2 regions of the Paenibacillus sp. FSL M8-0228 genome follow, and region 2 is predicted to be linked to the other one. Evidence: riboswitches for the same ligand, from Rfam matches in the RefSeq annotation. Region 2 holds a riboswitch; the other holds the start of a gene.
What was found. A riboswitch is a leader RNA that binds a small molecule or an ion and turns the genes downstream of it on or off. The one in region 2 is predicted to bind cyclic di-GMP.
Positions count from the first base shown of each region.

Region 1: linked by a shared signal. The riboswitch ahead of MKY98_RS02005 (collagen binding domain-containing protein) and the one ahead of MKY98_RS06305 (glycosyl hydrolase) in region 2 are both predicted to bind cyclic di-GMP.

Region 1 is NZ_JBBOXA010000001.1:446,912-454,360, forward strand. It holds gene MKY98_RS02005 (collagen binding domain-containing protein) at 1-2,583, opposite strand, end outside; cyclic di-GMP riboswitch class I at 2,779-2,859, opposite strand; gene MKY98_RS02010 (AraC family transcriptional regulator) at 2,910-3,791, opposite strand; gene MKY98_RS02015 (DUF445 domain-containing protein) at 4,386-5,642, shown strand; gene MKY98_RS02020 (TIGR02328 family protein) at 5,676-6,056, shown strand; gene MKY98_RS02025 (NAD(P)H-dependent oxidoreductase) at 6,157-6,831, opposite strand; gene MKY98_RS02030 (winged helix-turn-helix transcriptional regulator) at 7,020-7,403, shown strand.
Region 2 is NZ_JBBOXA010000001.1:1,380,781-1,388,229, forward strand. It holds gene MKY98_RS06285 (glycosyltransferase) at 1-1,028, shown strand, start outside; gene MKY98_RS06290 (UDP-glucose dehydrogenase family protein) at 1,034-2,362, shown strand; gene MKY98_RS06295 (hypothetical protein) at 2,606-2,752, shown strand; gene MKY98_RS06300 (sugar phosphate nucleotidyltransferase) at 3,007-4,383, shown strand; cyclic di-GMP riboswitch class I at 4,539-4,619, shown strand; gene MKY98_RS06305 (glycosyl hydrolase) at 4,633-6,234, shown strand; gene MKY98_RS06310 (hypothetical protein) at 6,283-7,449, shown strand, end outside.

The DNA.
Region 1 (7,449 bases), 930 kb from region 2:
ATCTGTTTTGATATACAGCTTGTAATCTTGGTTTCTAATCAACTCGGTGCCCTTGGTGGTATTTCCGTTGGCAGCGATGATTGTAGAGTACAAATGAAAGGAATCCTCGATTAAGATTTGATTGCTGCTAGGCTGATCTATAATTTTAGCGTTGGATACATGTGACTGTCCTTCATTGATGCGGATGCTCCAGTCGATCTTATTTCCATTTTGTGTACCGACTTTAGATACATATTCTCCACCATGAGGTACCGTGACTTGCGCTGCCCATTTGGAGACTGTTTTTTGTCCATCCAGTAGAAGGGCTTGATTATGAATTTCCTTGTCAATCAGTTCTCCTTCCAATGAAGTTTGAAAGGTAATCCAGTAGGGAGTCTGTATCTGCTCCTTGAACTGGATACGCAATTCATTCCCATTTTGCTCGGAGGGAGGGATAATGGTGTATTGATCTGCCGGGATTTCAGCCCCTTTTTGTACGCCATCCCACCATCCCAGCAAGGTCATATCGTGTACTTTCACGGAGCCGGGCAGTAACTTCTGACCTTGCAGCAAGGGGTCTCTCACTTCCGCGTGGTTTAGGATCTTGCGATTGTAGTTGGCTTTAATGTCCCAGGTAATGAGCTTGGAGGTCGCATTATAGCTTCCTTGCTTGGCACCGTTTCGTTGTGTCATAAAGTCCGGCCAGATCGGGCACTCCACGGCATGCGATGATGTTTCTCCGTCTTCAAACTGGTATTCTATAATGGATTTATTACGAAACTCAGGCTTCGTCGTATCCGTTTTCCAGTCATTGTTATAGGTGGTTGAATACTTGATCGTATAAGCTTTATGAATGGTTTTATGAAATTTGAGCGTAAATCCTTGTTTATAGTCCTGTGATAGCGGAATCAGCTCATAATCCGTGGGGGCACGTAGCTCCGTTGTTCCGTCAACAGTTTGAATTTTCAGGGTGTCCGGCAACAAGGCCAAGCCCCCGTTTGGAAACACATCGTGAATGACAATATTTTTCATGGTGTATAAGTCTGTATTAATGGTAATCACCCAAGGTATGATTTTGGTGTTGTAATTGGGTGTGTCATACATTTTAGTCATAACTCCGCTTGTGATTTCTGTCGATACGATCTTCTGGATTCCATCTGAGGTTATGATGTTTATAACTTTTCCATTTTCATAGACACGGCCTCTGGCTTGAGTCTGGTATCGGATGGTATAGGCTGAATCTACGTCGAAGTTAAATTGAAGTTTGAAGCCGTTGCGGTCCGGATAATCAACTGGGATGACAGTATACGCCCACGATGGGAGTTCCTCCAGCGTGTTTCCTTTAAATACTTTCAAGGAACCGGGTAGCAATTCTTGAGTTTTGTTGAAATGATCAATTAAAAGAGCTTTGGCTTCGGGGATTTTTGTCTCGCCGAAGTTGTATCGTATGGCCCACGAGAGTGTTTGTGTGGCATGATCATATTTTTCAACCTTTTTGGACAAAAACTCACCACGTTCTACCTGAACAGTACCGGTAGCAGCAACGTTCTCTATCGCATCTCCTGAAAGCGTTGCTGTGTTGGAAAAACGAGTTTCGTCGCCAGTAATGCGCGTGGAATATTGAATCTGGTAGGCCGTGTTCATGCTATCGTCTTGAAAACGAATCACAAACCCTGTCCCGGCTTGATCTGCTTCAATGGCATATTCACTCGCATTTACTAGGTCTCGAACAACGGTCGATCCGTCGATATTGACTTGGAGATGATAGAGCCGGATAGAGTCTCTTCTGAGTTCCAGTCCTAAAGGAATTGGATCGGTGATGAAGGCATGCTTTACGGTGTTTAGCTGTTTGTTCACATCAATGGTCCAGTCGATCTGATTTGTGCCAGCTAGTTTCCCTTGTTTGCTTAGGGTCGGCCCTGACTGGGGCTTTACATTCACGATGACCGTTTGCACCCCGCCTTTGATCGGAATCGCAATGATGACCTCTGTACTACCTTTCACTATTTCTTTTGTAAACTCGGTTTTGATTTGCAGTTTGCCGCTGACATTGGAATGAGTCTCTACATATGGGTTAAAGGTCATGATCACCTTGCCCTGACGATCTACTGTGAAGTATCCCACGGTTCCGTCGGTAGTGACTAACGGAGATGAGATATCAGTGTAGATGACAAACTGTTCTGGTAAGTGAAAGGTGAAAGTGTCTCCTGACTTATAGGTATTGTCAGGAAGCTCCCATTCATAGCCTAGTTGGATGGCTGATCCGATGTCGAATTGGCTGTCGGGACTATATACTGCATCAATGACATGCCCTGATTCGTCGGTCAGGCTCAACTTCGTTAGTATGCTCTGCGGAGTTGCATCATGTTGAGATTTTGAACTGACTGCTCCTTGAACGAAGGGGGGCGTGTTTGAAGGAATCTCCCTGGGAGGTTCAAGGTTTGGGACACCGTATACAGCATCCGTAACGGTATGTGTAGGATCGGATACAGCACTCTGCGGCAGTTCTGGGGCTGGAGCATCTGCGTAAGCCAGTGTTGCGTTGAAAAAGCTTTGGACAATGAGCAATAAGGCAATGATCATTACATTTATTTTTGTTCTCATGCTCCAAGTGATTCTCCTATTCATCGTAATATGGCAATGCTTCGTTCGAAATTAGTATATTCAGCATGCTAGGCTGACATGACTATCCCAATAGAAAAAAAAGCCCTGATCATAGCGATCAGGGCTTTTTTCGAGATAGGCATAGCAAATTGTGGTGGATCTATGTAAAAAAGGGCATAATAAAAAGCTCGTTCATCTGGTAGCTGGCTGCCATCCGGATAGGAAGGCCCTATAGTTTTGCGTCACTGCCTTTCGACAGCTTTGCCATTAACTTGAATAGCTTGTGCGTCTATCATCTATCAAACTGGTTTCATGTAACCTCTCATTTACAGCTTGGAACGGTTCCCCCACTTTTTGCGGAAGGAATGAGGTGTTTCTCCTACATGCTCCTTGAACAGGTTAATAAAATGGCTCGTATTGGGAATACCTACGTACCTTGCGATATCCACAATGGACATGTCACTGGTTTTAAGCCAGCTTTGAGCGGCCGTGATACGGACATTAATGAGATAATCAATCGGAGAGAAACCGATCTGCTTTTTGAAATTTTTAGCCAGATTAAACTTGTTTAATTCAAACATATCTGCCAGCGAGTCCAGTGTTATTCGCTCACAGTAGGACTGATCCAAATATTGCTGTACCCGACGTACTTCGCTGAGGGTTTCAGCATTCACATGCTGGTGATCATAGGGATGCTGCAAGATGCACATCAGTATTTCACCAATGAGCCTGGACGTTAGCAGTTCAGCGGAAAGACTTCTGTCAGACTGCCCACAAATCAGAGCATGCAGTTTGTCCAATATAATATACGGATTATGCATGGATATTACCGGTTTATTATGCTTGGCAAATTGTTCGTAAAAGTTTCCGATCAGGTTGCCGTACAGGTATAAGCTGATAAACTCCCAGGCTTCATGACCGGAGGTGCTATATTGCACATACTCCTCACAATTAATAAAAAACAAATCATGAGGCTTTAAAATATATTTCTTGTCCCGGTATAGTAATTCTCCCTTACCAGACAACGTAAAAACAAGCAAAAAAGAGGCGAGTTCTTTTCTTTCCACCGTAAAAGCAGAAGTTTTTTGGAAGTAGCCTAATTCCTGAATATATAAAAGGGATTGCTTGGCAAAAGCGGAGGGAGTGCGCACAATTACGACAGGTTCGCCGTTCCAGAGGCCCTCGTTGTTTTTTTGGTCTGTTGTCATATTCAATTCCTTTACAAAGAAGCAATTTTATCTAGCTTATCTTGGTTTGATTTAACCAATATATAATGGCTGATTAAACATGATTTACTATATATAAAAGTTTATTTTATCACATGAAATATGTCTATATATCAAAATATGTTTGTAAGTTTTATAGAAGCCTCGCTCTTATGGACATCTAACCTGATCGTCCGTATAAAAGGTCGAATATTGTTGAAAGAATTCTGAGGTCATCATGGATTCAAATCCTTTCTGGGGTCAAAGATAGAATTAGTGCTGAAAAAGATATCTTACATGCCCATTCAACTTTTCCCTTCACTTCTCCTTTCGGTTTAAGAAATTTAGGACTTGGTTCTGATAAAATGGTTCGTAAGGCTTATTATTAAAAATGAGATTTTGGGCCTAGTGTTGTGATTTAGTTCACGAACATGAATGTAAAAAAGAGAGATATATGCATAAAAAATTACGCAAAAAGTGGCCTTACGCGTTTCATCAAGAGTGCTTTCAACTTTGGAAATGACACGGGCAATGATATGATGGGTAATACAGGTATAGTGCTTTACTTACTCGACAGTCAGTTTGGAGGATTACAGGATGGGAAAACCCAAAAATACGAAAACCGCAGCGGCTTGGTCGCTTGTTATTCTAGGGGCAGGCTTTGCAGCCACATTGCCCTTCCAGCAATATGGCTGGGCTCGTTTGTTAGCCGGAGCTTTTGAGGCAGGACTTGTAGGGGGACTGGCGGACTGGTTCGCTGTCACTGCTTTGTTCCGTCATCCGCTAGGCATTCCGATACCACATACCGCGCTGCTTCCTAAAAATAGGGACAAGCTCACAAATGCCTTGGTGAGTACGGTGGAAAATAACTTGCTAAACAAAGACAGCATCGCATCTAAAATTGCAGATATTCGTTTGGCCGATTTGGTGCTGGGTGGTGTGGAAAAAGGTTTGCGCACGCCGGAGGCGGCGGCATCCATAGATGTTCTTGCCAAGCGGCTCGTCCAGTCGCTCCCGCTCGCGGAATTGGCTCCGGTCATCGTGGCAGAGCTCAAGCGGCAGGTGACTGACTTTGACGCCGGACCGCTGCTGGAGGCGCTTGCTCTTCAGACCAGCGAGAAGGGCTATGATCGCCGCGCGCTGGATTACACGCTGGAACAAGCCGAGTCCTGGCTTTTGCGACCCGAAACGGGCTATACGCTGGGTACCTTAGGTATGCAGGCTGTCAGCGGTTTGCAGGTGAGCGGACTGATGCAGTTTGCTTTGAACGCATTCCTCGGCTATCTGAACGAAGAGCGTATGGGTGAAATGATTCGTCATTTCCTGCTGGATCAGGTAGCAGAACTGCAAAGGGAAGAGCACCCGCGCCGTCAGGCCGTGCTGGATGGTCTAAGAACACAGGTGACCCGATTGGCGACGAAAGATACGGTTCAGGAAGGATTGAACGGCTGGAAGGATAGCCTTGTTGAAGCCTGGGAAGGCGATGCGTCAGTGCTGGGCAAAATGGAAGAACTGCGTATACGCTTATTGGACTACATGGAAGACGGAAGCTATGTGCAGACCTATATTTTACCGCTATTGGATCGGATGCTGGCTGATTTAAAAGGGAATACCGAGCTGCTGGACAAGATCAATGTGCGAATTGTGGAAGGTATTACTGGACTGGTGGAAGCCAACCATAGTCGAATTGGTAACTTGGTGCGTGAAAATGTAGACAAAATGGATAACAAATCCCTGATTGCACTGATGGAGGACAAATTGGGACAGGATTTGCAGTGGATACGTATTAACGGCGCAGTTACAGGCTTCCTGATCGGCATTGTGCTGACAGGTATCCGTATGCTAATCCATTAGAACAGAAAAAGCGACAGATAGGGTTGTGGAAGCATGAGGCTTTGGCATGAACATTTAATCGACAAGTTACCCCGTCCGCAACTGCTGGGGCAACATCGTGAGTGCTGTGCCCTGCGCGGGAATGGGTGGGGCAAGCCACACGCCACGGTGAATTATGTGTTCGACTATCATCCGATGCTGCTGGTGCGCTATCATAGGCTCATTATGGACGAAATGAAAAGCAGAGGGTACAACGTTGATCCACTATGGGAACAGCCATTGTATCGCGGTAAGCAGTGCGAGCCTTGGGGCGCGGAGCTAGGTGAGGAACTGGCAGGCGCGTGTGCATATGTGGAGCATGACGATGAGTATATGAAGGAGTGCCTGGATAACCTGGCTTCCAAGGGGATTTTAATAGAAGTTGAAGTGACCTAAAAAAGGCGGGTTGCGGTGTGTTCATCATTCAGATGAAGTGCCGCAAGCCCGCTTTTTACGTGCTTTAATGTTCAGAGTTTGGGAAAGGTATGGGACCAGGTTACAGAATCCAGCGTGTGACCTTTTCCAGTGGTTGTCTGGATTTTTCCCGCTTGGGTTCATGAGCACGATAACCGAAGGCAGCAATGACCGAAATATCGAGCAGCCCGTTCTCCAGTAGTCCTTCTTCCTCCAAAATGGCATGCACCTGATCGTAGTTAAAGCCCTCAATTGGACAGGAATCAATACCGATCTGAGCCGCCGCGGTCATCATATTGCCTAAGGCAATGTAGGTTTGCTTGGAAGCCCAGTCAAATAACGTACGTTCATTTTCCAGCAGGCGTTGATTTTCACCCTGGAAAATCTTATAGCGGCCTGGCAGTGAGGAAAAGTCCTCCTCAGACATACCTTTAACCTCTTTATACATATACTCCACGTAAGGAGAATCATAACGAACATCCTTGCGCGCCAAAATCAGGATGACGTGGCTAGCCGCAGGAATCTGCTTTTGACCACCGCTGGAAACCGCCGCCAGCTTTTCTCTCAATGCCTGATTTTGTACAACTACAAACTGCCATGGTTCAAAACCGACGGAGCTTGGAGAAAGTCGCCCGGTTTCGAGAATGAACTGAAAATCCTCTTCCGGTATGATGCGATTGGGATCAAATTCTTTCGTGGCGTGCCTAAACAGAAAGGCGTCCAGAATCTCCTGTTTTTTAGCTGATGTATTAGACATAAAATGTACTCCTTTGGGTATGGGTTTAGTTGGTACTCTATGGGTTTTCTGCTACTATAATGAGAGCTGATATCGAATATATAGTTATCATATAGAAAGTTTTTGCAGGGAACAAGTACGCACATATTTGTTCCTTGTCATACGTCTGGGGCTATTGGTTTACACATTCTACAGAAAGAAGGGTATACATGGCACAGGAGATGGAACATGCAGTTAGCGTTAATTTTGGATGTCCGGTAGCGAAAACCGTCGGGGTTATAGGCGGCAAATGGAAGGGAGTCATCTTGTATCATTTGACCACAGGACCGCGGCGCTATAACGAAATTCGACGGACCTTGCCTAATATTACACAGCGGATGTTAACCTTGCAGTTGCGCGAATTGGAGAGAGATGGCATTGTGCACCGTGAAATTTATAATGAGAACCCACCGCGTGTGGAATACTCGCTTACCCCGTTAGGAGATACGTTAAGGCCGTTGCTGGGTTTTATGAGAGACTGGGGGATCTTCTATGGAGAACAGGGTTGCGAGCCTGTGACGACAACTTCCAAATCAGGCAAGCACTTTTGTTAAAGGGAATGAAGAAAGCCCGCCAGATGATTTCATAGAAGACTCATAA
Region 2 (7,449 bases):
ATATGTATCCGGAGGCTCCTATCTTCACAACGGTGTTCAGCGACGACCGCCTGTCGCGTAACTTGAAAGATGCGGATATTAGAGCCACTTGGCTACAAAAAGTCCCAGGAGTGAAGGCCAACTTCAAAGGAGTGCTGCCGCTATATCCCATCGCTATCCGTGATTTTGATTTTAGGGATTTCGATATTGTTTTAAGCTCCAGCAGTGCATTTATGAAAAGCATCCAGGTACCCAAACATACGTTTCACATTTGTTATTGTCACACACCGATGCGGTTTGCCTGGGATTACGATACATATATGGCCCGGCAGTCCAAATCCAACCTGCTCAAAAACATGCTAAAGCTGTACATGAACCGGTTGAAAACATGGGATGCCAAAACTTCGCGCAACGTAGACCAGTTTGTCGCCAACTCTTCGGTTGTTAAAAGAAGAATTTTGCACTATTACCAAAGGGATTCGGATGTCATTTTCCCACCTATTAATACATCCCGTTTTAAACGCGCTACAAACATCGGTGACTATTACCTGATCGTATCCCGATTGGTGTCCTACAAGCGCATCGATCTCGCGATCGAAGCATTCAAACGTAACGGTCTCAAGCTGCGCATTGTGGGTGAAGGACCAGATCGTAAACGACTCGAAGGTATGGCTGCCCCGAACATTGAGTTCCTCGGCAGGCTTGAGGACGAAGAGGTTAACAAGCTGATGGCAGAATGCCGAGCGCTCGTTTTTCCGGGCGAAGAGGACTTCGGTATTACGCCTTTGGAGGCGAATGCGGCCGGACGGCCTGTCATCGCTTTTCAGGGTGGGGGAGCGCTGGATACGATTGTTCCTCATGTGAACGGCGTATTTTTCCGCAAGCATCAAGTAGAGGATGTGCTAGAGGCCGTCGCAAAGGTCGAGCAGCATGCATGGAATGTGGACGATATCATTACCCATGCCCGCAAATTTGATGAAGATAACTTCAAGGATCAACTGAAAAAGTATGTAGAACAAGCCTATGTGAACTTTCTAAAAGGAGGATGAACGGAATGAAGCTGGCTGTAATTGGTACTGGATACGTTGGGCTCGTCTCGGGTGTATGTTTTGCGCAAAAAGGTAATGAGGTGATTTGTGTCGATCTGGAGCAGTACAAAATCGACATGTTGAACCGGGCAGAATCTCCGATTTATGAACCGGGTATTGAGGAATTGATCGCGCTGAATCTGGAAGCAGGTCGATTGGAGTTTACTTCGGATTTGGCTGATGCGGTACGCCGCTCGGATATCGTCATTTTGGCGGTAGGTACGCCTTCTCTGGCTAACGGCGAGGCGAACTTGTCCTACATTGAACAGGCGGCTGCTGATGTTGGGAAAGCCATGAACGGGTATAAGATTATTATGACCAAGAGTACTGTACCTGTCGGAACGAACGAAAAGATTAAGGACGTATTGGCTCGTCACACGAGTTTGTCTTTCGATATCGTATCTGCGCCGGAGTTTCTGAGAGAAGGCTCAGCCATCAATGATACGCTTCATCCGGATCGCATCATTATTGGTTTGGACAATACTGGATTGCGTGAAACAATGGTCACTCTGCATCAGGTGTTCACGGATAAAATCTATGTGACGGATATCCGTAGTGCTGAAATGATCAAATACGCGTCAAATGCGTTCCTGGCAACTAAAATTTCGTTCATTAACGAAATCGCTAATATTTGCGAAAAGGTTGGCGCCGATGTAACCTGTGTGGCTGATGGCATGGGTATGGACAAACGGATCGGCTCCTCTTTCCTACAAGCAGGGATCGGGTATGGTGGCTCTTGCTTTCCAAAAGACACAAATGCGCTTATCCAAATTGCGGGTAATGTAGACTATGAATTTAAGTTGTTGAAATCGGTGGTCGAGGTGAATACCGACCAGCGCTTTATGATTGTATCCAAGCTGCGTGAATCGCTGGGTCAACTGAACGGTGTGTCGATTGGCATTTGGGGCCTCGCCTTCAAGCCAAATACAGACGACATCCGCGAAGCTCCAGCACTGGAAATCGTAGAAACACTCATTCAGGCAGGCGCAATTGTCAAACTGTATGATCCCATTGCGATGGATAAATTCAAGGAGCACGTGGATCACCCGAATATTGTGTGGTGCTCATCCCCACAGCAAGCCGCCGAAGGTAGCGACGCTGTGTGCCTGTTGACCGATTGGGAAGAGTTCAAAAAGGTCGATCTCGTACAACTGGCCTCCCTTCTGCGCAAACCGGTTCTAATTGACGGTCGTAACGTATTCGCCGAGGAACAGATTCAAGGCTCCGGGCTGGAATACTATTCCGTGGGTCGTCCGCGGATGAGTGGGTGGAACAGAGATAAAGTGGAAGTTTAAAAAGTGACTGTGGTGGTGGGGGAGGCGCTGCGCGTGCAGATTGTTCTTCCGATTGCTGTTACCTCCGTATTTTCTTGATTGTATAAAACATTCAAAGGTTAAAATCCGGGGGTAAAGGCAAACGCTGACGCTTCTTCAGAACAATTCTGCCCGCTCCGCTGCTTTCCGCCGTGGAGTCACAGTTTTTAAACTCCCACCTTATGGGATGGGAGTAGGAAGGGCGTATCGGAAGGAGCGGCACCGTTGAGGCCGCTCCTTCCGGTCAAGCGCCGCTGCGCCGCCCCTGTGGAGCAAGCACTACCATGCGGATACGCTATGCTGCTCCTGCGACGCAAAGACGCCATTGCTGTTGCCGAAGGCGTGAGATTTTTACAGGCTGACCGGACTTAATAATGTCCGGTCGCGCCTTTTGCAATAAACGATATGATCGGCATGATGCATTTTTGAGTAGCGCAGGGGTGGATTTGAATCTGGAGAAGCGATAGCGTTCGCCTTTGTACCGGGATTCAAACCTATATACGATTTTATATAATCGAATGAATCCCGGTCCAACAGCGATCGTAAGATCAAATCCAGCCCGTAGCGGACTACTCAACCCTGCCCCATCCGATCACCCATACATTATAGAGAGGAAGTGGAGAGTTATGAAGCTCGTACTTTTGTCTGGTGGTTCCGGTAAAAGATTATGGCCTTTGTCCAACGATTCCCGTTCCAAACAATTTTTGAAGGTACTGGAGAGCCCGGAGGGGACTTCGGAATCCATGGTACAGCGGGTATGGAGACAATTGGGAGACAACGGATTATCAGAATCCTCGTTTATTGCGACAGGGAGAGCACAGGTCGAAATGATCCAGAGTCAGGTTGGGCCGAATACGCGTATCATTGTTGAGCCAGAACGCAGAGACACCTTTCCTGCGATTGCGCTGACAGCGACTTATTTATATTCCATTGCGGGTGTTTCACCTGATGAAATTGTAGCTATATTGCCTGTAGATCCTTATGTTGAGGATGCTTTCTTCGCCTCCGTAGCCCAACTGGAACATACGCTTCAGGAGAGTGAAGGCAAGCTTGCATTAATCGGGGTTGTCCCTTCCTATCCTTCAGAGAAATATGGTTACATTATTCCGAAAAACGATGCCACCCAAGGTAGCACTGGCTACCGCGAAGTGAGCCATTTTCAAGAGAAACCCGACCGGGAGCAGGCGGAGCGTCTGATTGAACGCAATGCTCTATGGAACTGCGGGGTTTTTGCGTTCAAATTAAGTTATTTGCTGGATATCTTGGCATCCAAGGGATTGCCGCTGAATTATGAAGAAATGCAAAAGCAATACGCATCTCTGGAAAAAATCAGTTTTGACTATGAAGTAGTCGAGAAGGAAAAGGACATTGTAGTTCTTCCGTATGATGGTTTTTGGAAGGATTTAGGTACTTGGAATACGCTCACAGAAGAAATGTCTAATCAACAAGTGGGCAGAGGTGTAGTAACGGAGGATTGCGTCAATACGAGTCTTATTAACGAGTTGGACATTCCTGTGGCGATCATTGGAACGAATGATCTGATTGTAGCCGCTAGCCCGGATGGCATTCTTGTGACCAATAAGGCAGAAAGTCCTCGTATTAAAGAAGTGCTCAAGGCTCATGATCAGCGTCCAATGTATGAAGAACGTCGTTGGGGGCAGTATCGGGTTGTGGATTATGTCAAATATGACGAGGGTAACGAGGTATTGACCAAACGAATCCGCGTACGAAAAGGCAAAAATATCAGCTACCAGCTTCATTTCAAACGGAGTGAAATCTGGACCATTATTAGCGGTGAAGCGGAAATTATTTTGAATGAGAAGCTACACAAAGTAAAGGCTGGTGATGTAGTCCGCATTCCTGAAGGGACGAAGCATAGCATTTTGGCTGTGACCGATGTGGATTTTATTGAGGTGCAGACTGGCTCTGAATTGGTTGAAGAGGATATTGTCCGCTTTTGTATGGATTGGAATGAAATTTCCCGTCACCAATTTATCTCATAATTATTTTCGTGAAAACGAAAAAAAGACAAATTCATGAAAATTCATGGCCCAAACTGTCGAATTTGGGCGAAAACCTGTAAATTCATGAACATGACCTATTAAATTTTGGTAAAATAAAGTCGATACTTAGGGTAAGAAGGAATCCAAACTCCTTCCAACGATAAACGCAGCCCTGTCGAAAGGCAGGTACGCAAAGCTAAAGGGCCTTCCACAAGGATGGCAGCCTGGCTACCGAAAGGAAGAGCGAAAGTGAGATTCAATTTTATTCCTCTGTATCGACTGATACGTCATGTACTCCCCGTTGTTATACTTTTTTCATTGTTGCCCGTCGGTTTTGGTGATTCTCTGTCTGTGGCGAATGCCGCTTCATTACAACCTGTTAATTCGGACGCTTCTATTCAGGCCCGTGAACTATACAATTATTTACTCAACATCTCAGGGAAAAAAATAGTCACCGGTCAGCATGATTATTTGGAAAGTCCGGATGAATTAAGTAACAAGGTCCAAAAAATCAGTCAGGCATATGTAGGTGTACACGGCTATGAGATGGGAGCTATCTCTGGTCAATCTGACGCTACAGAAGCAGCGCAACGTAAAAATGTCGTCGATAGTGCTATCCGTTGGGACAGATCCGGTGGTATTGTGACGATGACTTTTCATGAAGCGCTACCAGGTAGGCCACTGACTTGGGCCAATGTACAGGCGAAAGTAAGTCAGACAGAGTTCAACAAATACGTGACCCCAGGTACTACGCAGTATAACCTCCTCATTGCCGATCTGGATAAGGTCGCTGTATCGTTAAAGCAGCTTCGTGATGCAGGGGTTCCGGTTTTGTGGAGACCTTACCACGAGATGAATGGCGACTGGTTCTGGTGGGGAAACAAAAATAATTTCAATCAGCTATGGAATATCATGTACGACCGTTTTACCAACACACATCAATTGAACAATCTGCTGTGGGTATGGAGTCCGAATGCGCCCAATTCGTATACTGTCCCGTACACCCCGAAATACCCGGGGGATGACAGAGTGGACATCTTGGCAGTAGATATCTACAACAATGATTTTAAGCAAAGTCATTACGAAGGTCTGCTTGGGCTGGCACGGAATAAGCCGATTGCCATTGGGGAGCACGGTGAGATGCCTAGTTCTGAGGTGTTGCAGGCTCAACCTAAATGGGTATATTCCATGACTTGGGGCAAGATGCTGACTGAGAATAACACAACAAATCAAATTCAGGATTATATGAATGATTCGAGGAGTTTGACGCGGGATGATGTGAAGAATGGATTGGAAACGATTCAACCACCTGGGACAGATATACCGACCTTACCGGACGAGGGACAAAGTGAGCCTATCCCGGCTCCGCCAGTAGTGATCGTTCCCCCAGCTCCGACTCCTCCTTCTGTTCCTGATGTGGTATATGTGAACGGGTTGCGTGGCGAATATTTTAACAATATGAATTTGAATGGAAGTCCTGTTTTGATCCGTACAGATAGCAAGCTGGACTACAACTGGCGTGCCAATGCAGCTGACCCTAAGGTGAATGCCGATCAGTTCTCGGTTCGCTGGACGGGTAAAATCAAACCGCAATATAGCGAGACCTATACGTTCACCACGATATCCGATGATGGTATCCGTGTATGGGTAGACGGCAAGTTGGTGATTGACAGCTGGTTCAAACAAAGCTGGACAGAGCGTAAAGGCAGTATGACTTTGGAAGCAGGCAAAATGGTAGATTTAAAAGTAGAATACTATGATGAAAAAGGCGACGCGATGGCACGTCTAATGTGGGAAAGTCAGCATGAAGCGAAAGCGGTGATTCCCGGAAACGCTTTGTTTCTTCCTTGATTAATACTCTTTCCCGGTCCAAAAATTTGAGGAGAGAGGGTCGATCATATGATAAAAAAATGGTTATCCCATAGGTATACAGGAGTTTTATCTGGACTACTAGCGATCGTAGCTATAGCGATGATCGCTTGGTTTATATACACGCCTTCAAGAAGCGCAGAATTGCAGACGGATAAAGTAGCAGCTGCCAGTCCAGTATGGAAGCTGGGGCAGAGGGATGACTCTTCAGCGGAATTCAAAGGTGTGGTCGGCAGGGATAATATCGACATTTCTACAGCAGCTGCCTCTACCGAATCATCTGCTAAAGGAGCAATGTCAGCGTTGTCGGTAGCAGAAGAGAGTACAACAGTTCCGGTATTGCTCAGCAGTGGAGATATTCCTCCCGGTTTGAATGCGTCCACGAACCCTGAACTGACACTCCAGTATAAGCTGAACCAGATACCTCCCAATGGTATGATATTCCGTGTTCGGATTTTGGATGCGGGCAAAGCAGTCCCGCAAATGGCTGTATTTTCAAATCATCAGCTGTCCGGTATTATTCAGATTGCCGGGGTATCCGGTACTGGGAGTACTTATAATTTCAAAAACAACTACGAGTTGTATATACCCAAAGAGCAATTGCAAAGCGGTGTTAACGTACTCAAGCTAAAGACAGCGCGCTGCCTATACTGCTCCTCTGCAGAAGATAAAAATGTGTGGTGGACTTGGGATGACTTGAGCTTGGAGACGTTAGCTTCACCTGCGACCGAACCGGTACACGGTAAATATATACTGACCGGAACAAATGTGAACAATAAAGAATTTTATTATGATCAGGGTGCAGTTAAGCATTTACCATACGTTCTCAAATGGCTGGGCATTGCTTATAGTGGCAACGTCATGAGGGTCACCTGTGCCAGTAATGTGGGTAAGGCATGTACAGACGTGGATGATTACTATCAAACGTTAAAGCAGTATAATATGCAATCGTCTGCTTTGTATTTATATACAGGTGATATTAAGCTGCAAAAAGATGGTTCTCTGCCAGAGACGGCCAAGCAAAAGTTGCGCGATTATGTAAAAAAATACGGTTCTTACCTTCAATATTATGAAGTAGATAACGAACCTGGATTATTTAATCGCTCCAAGGCGGTAAATCTGGCTGTGGCCAAGTGGTTGAATACAGAAGGCAAGCAATTGGCACCGCATCTCAAAACCGTAGCACCCGGCTGGGCC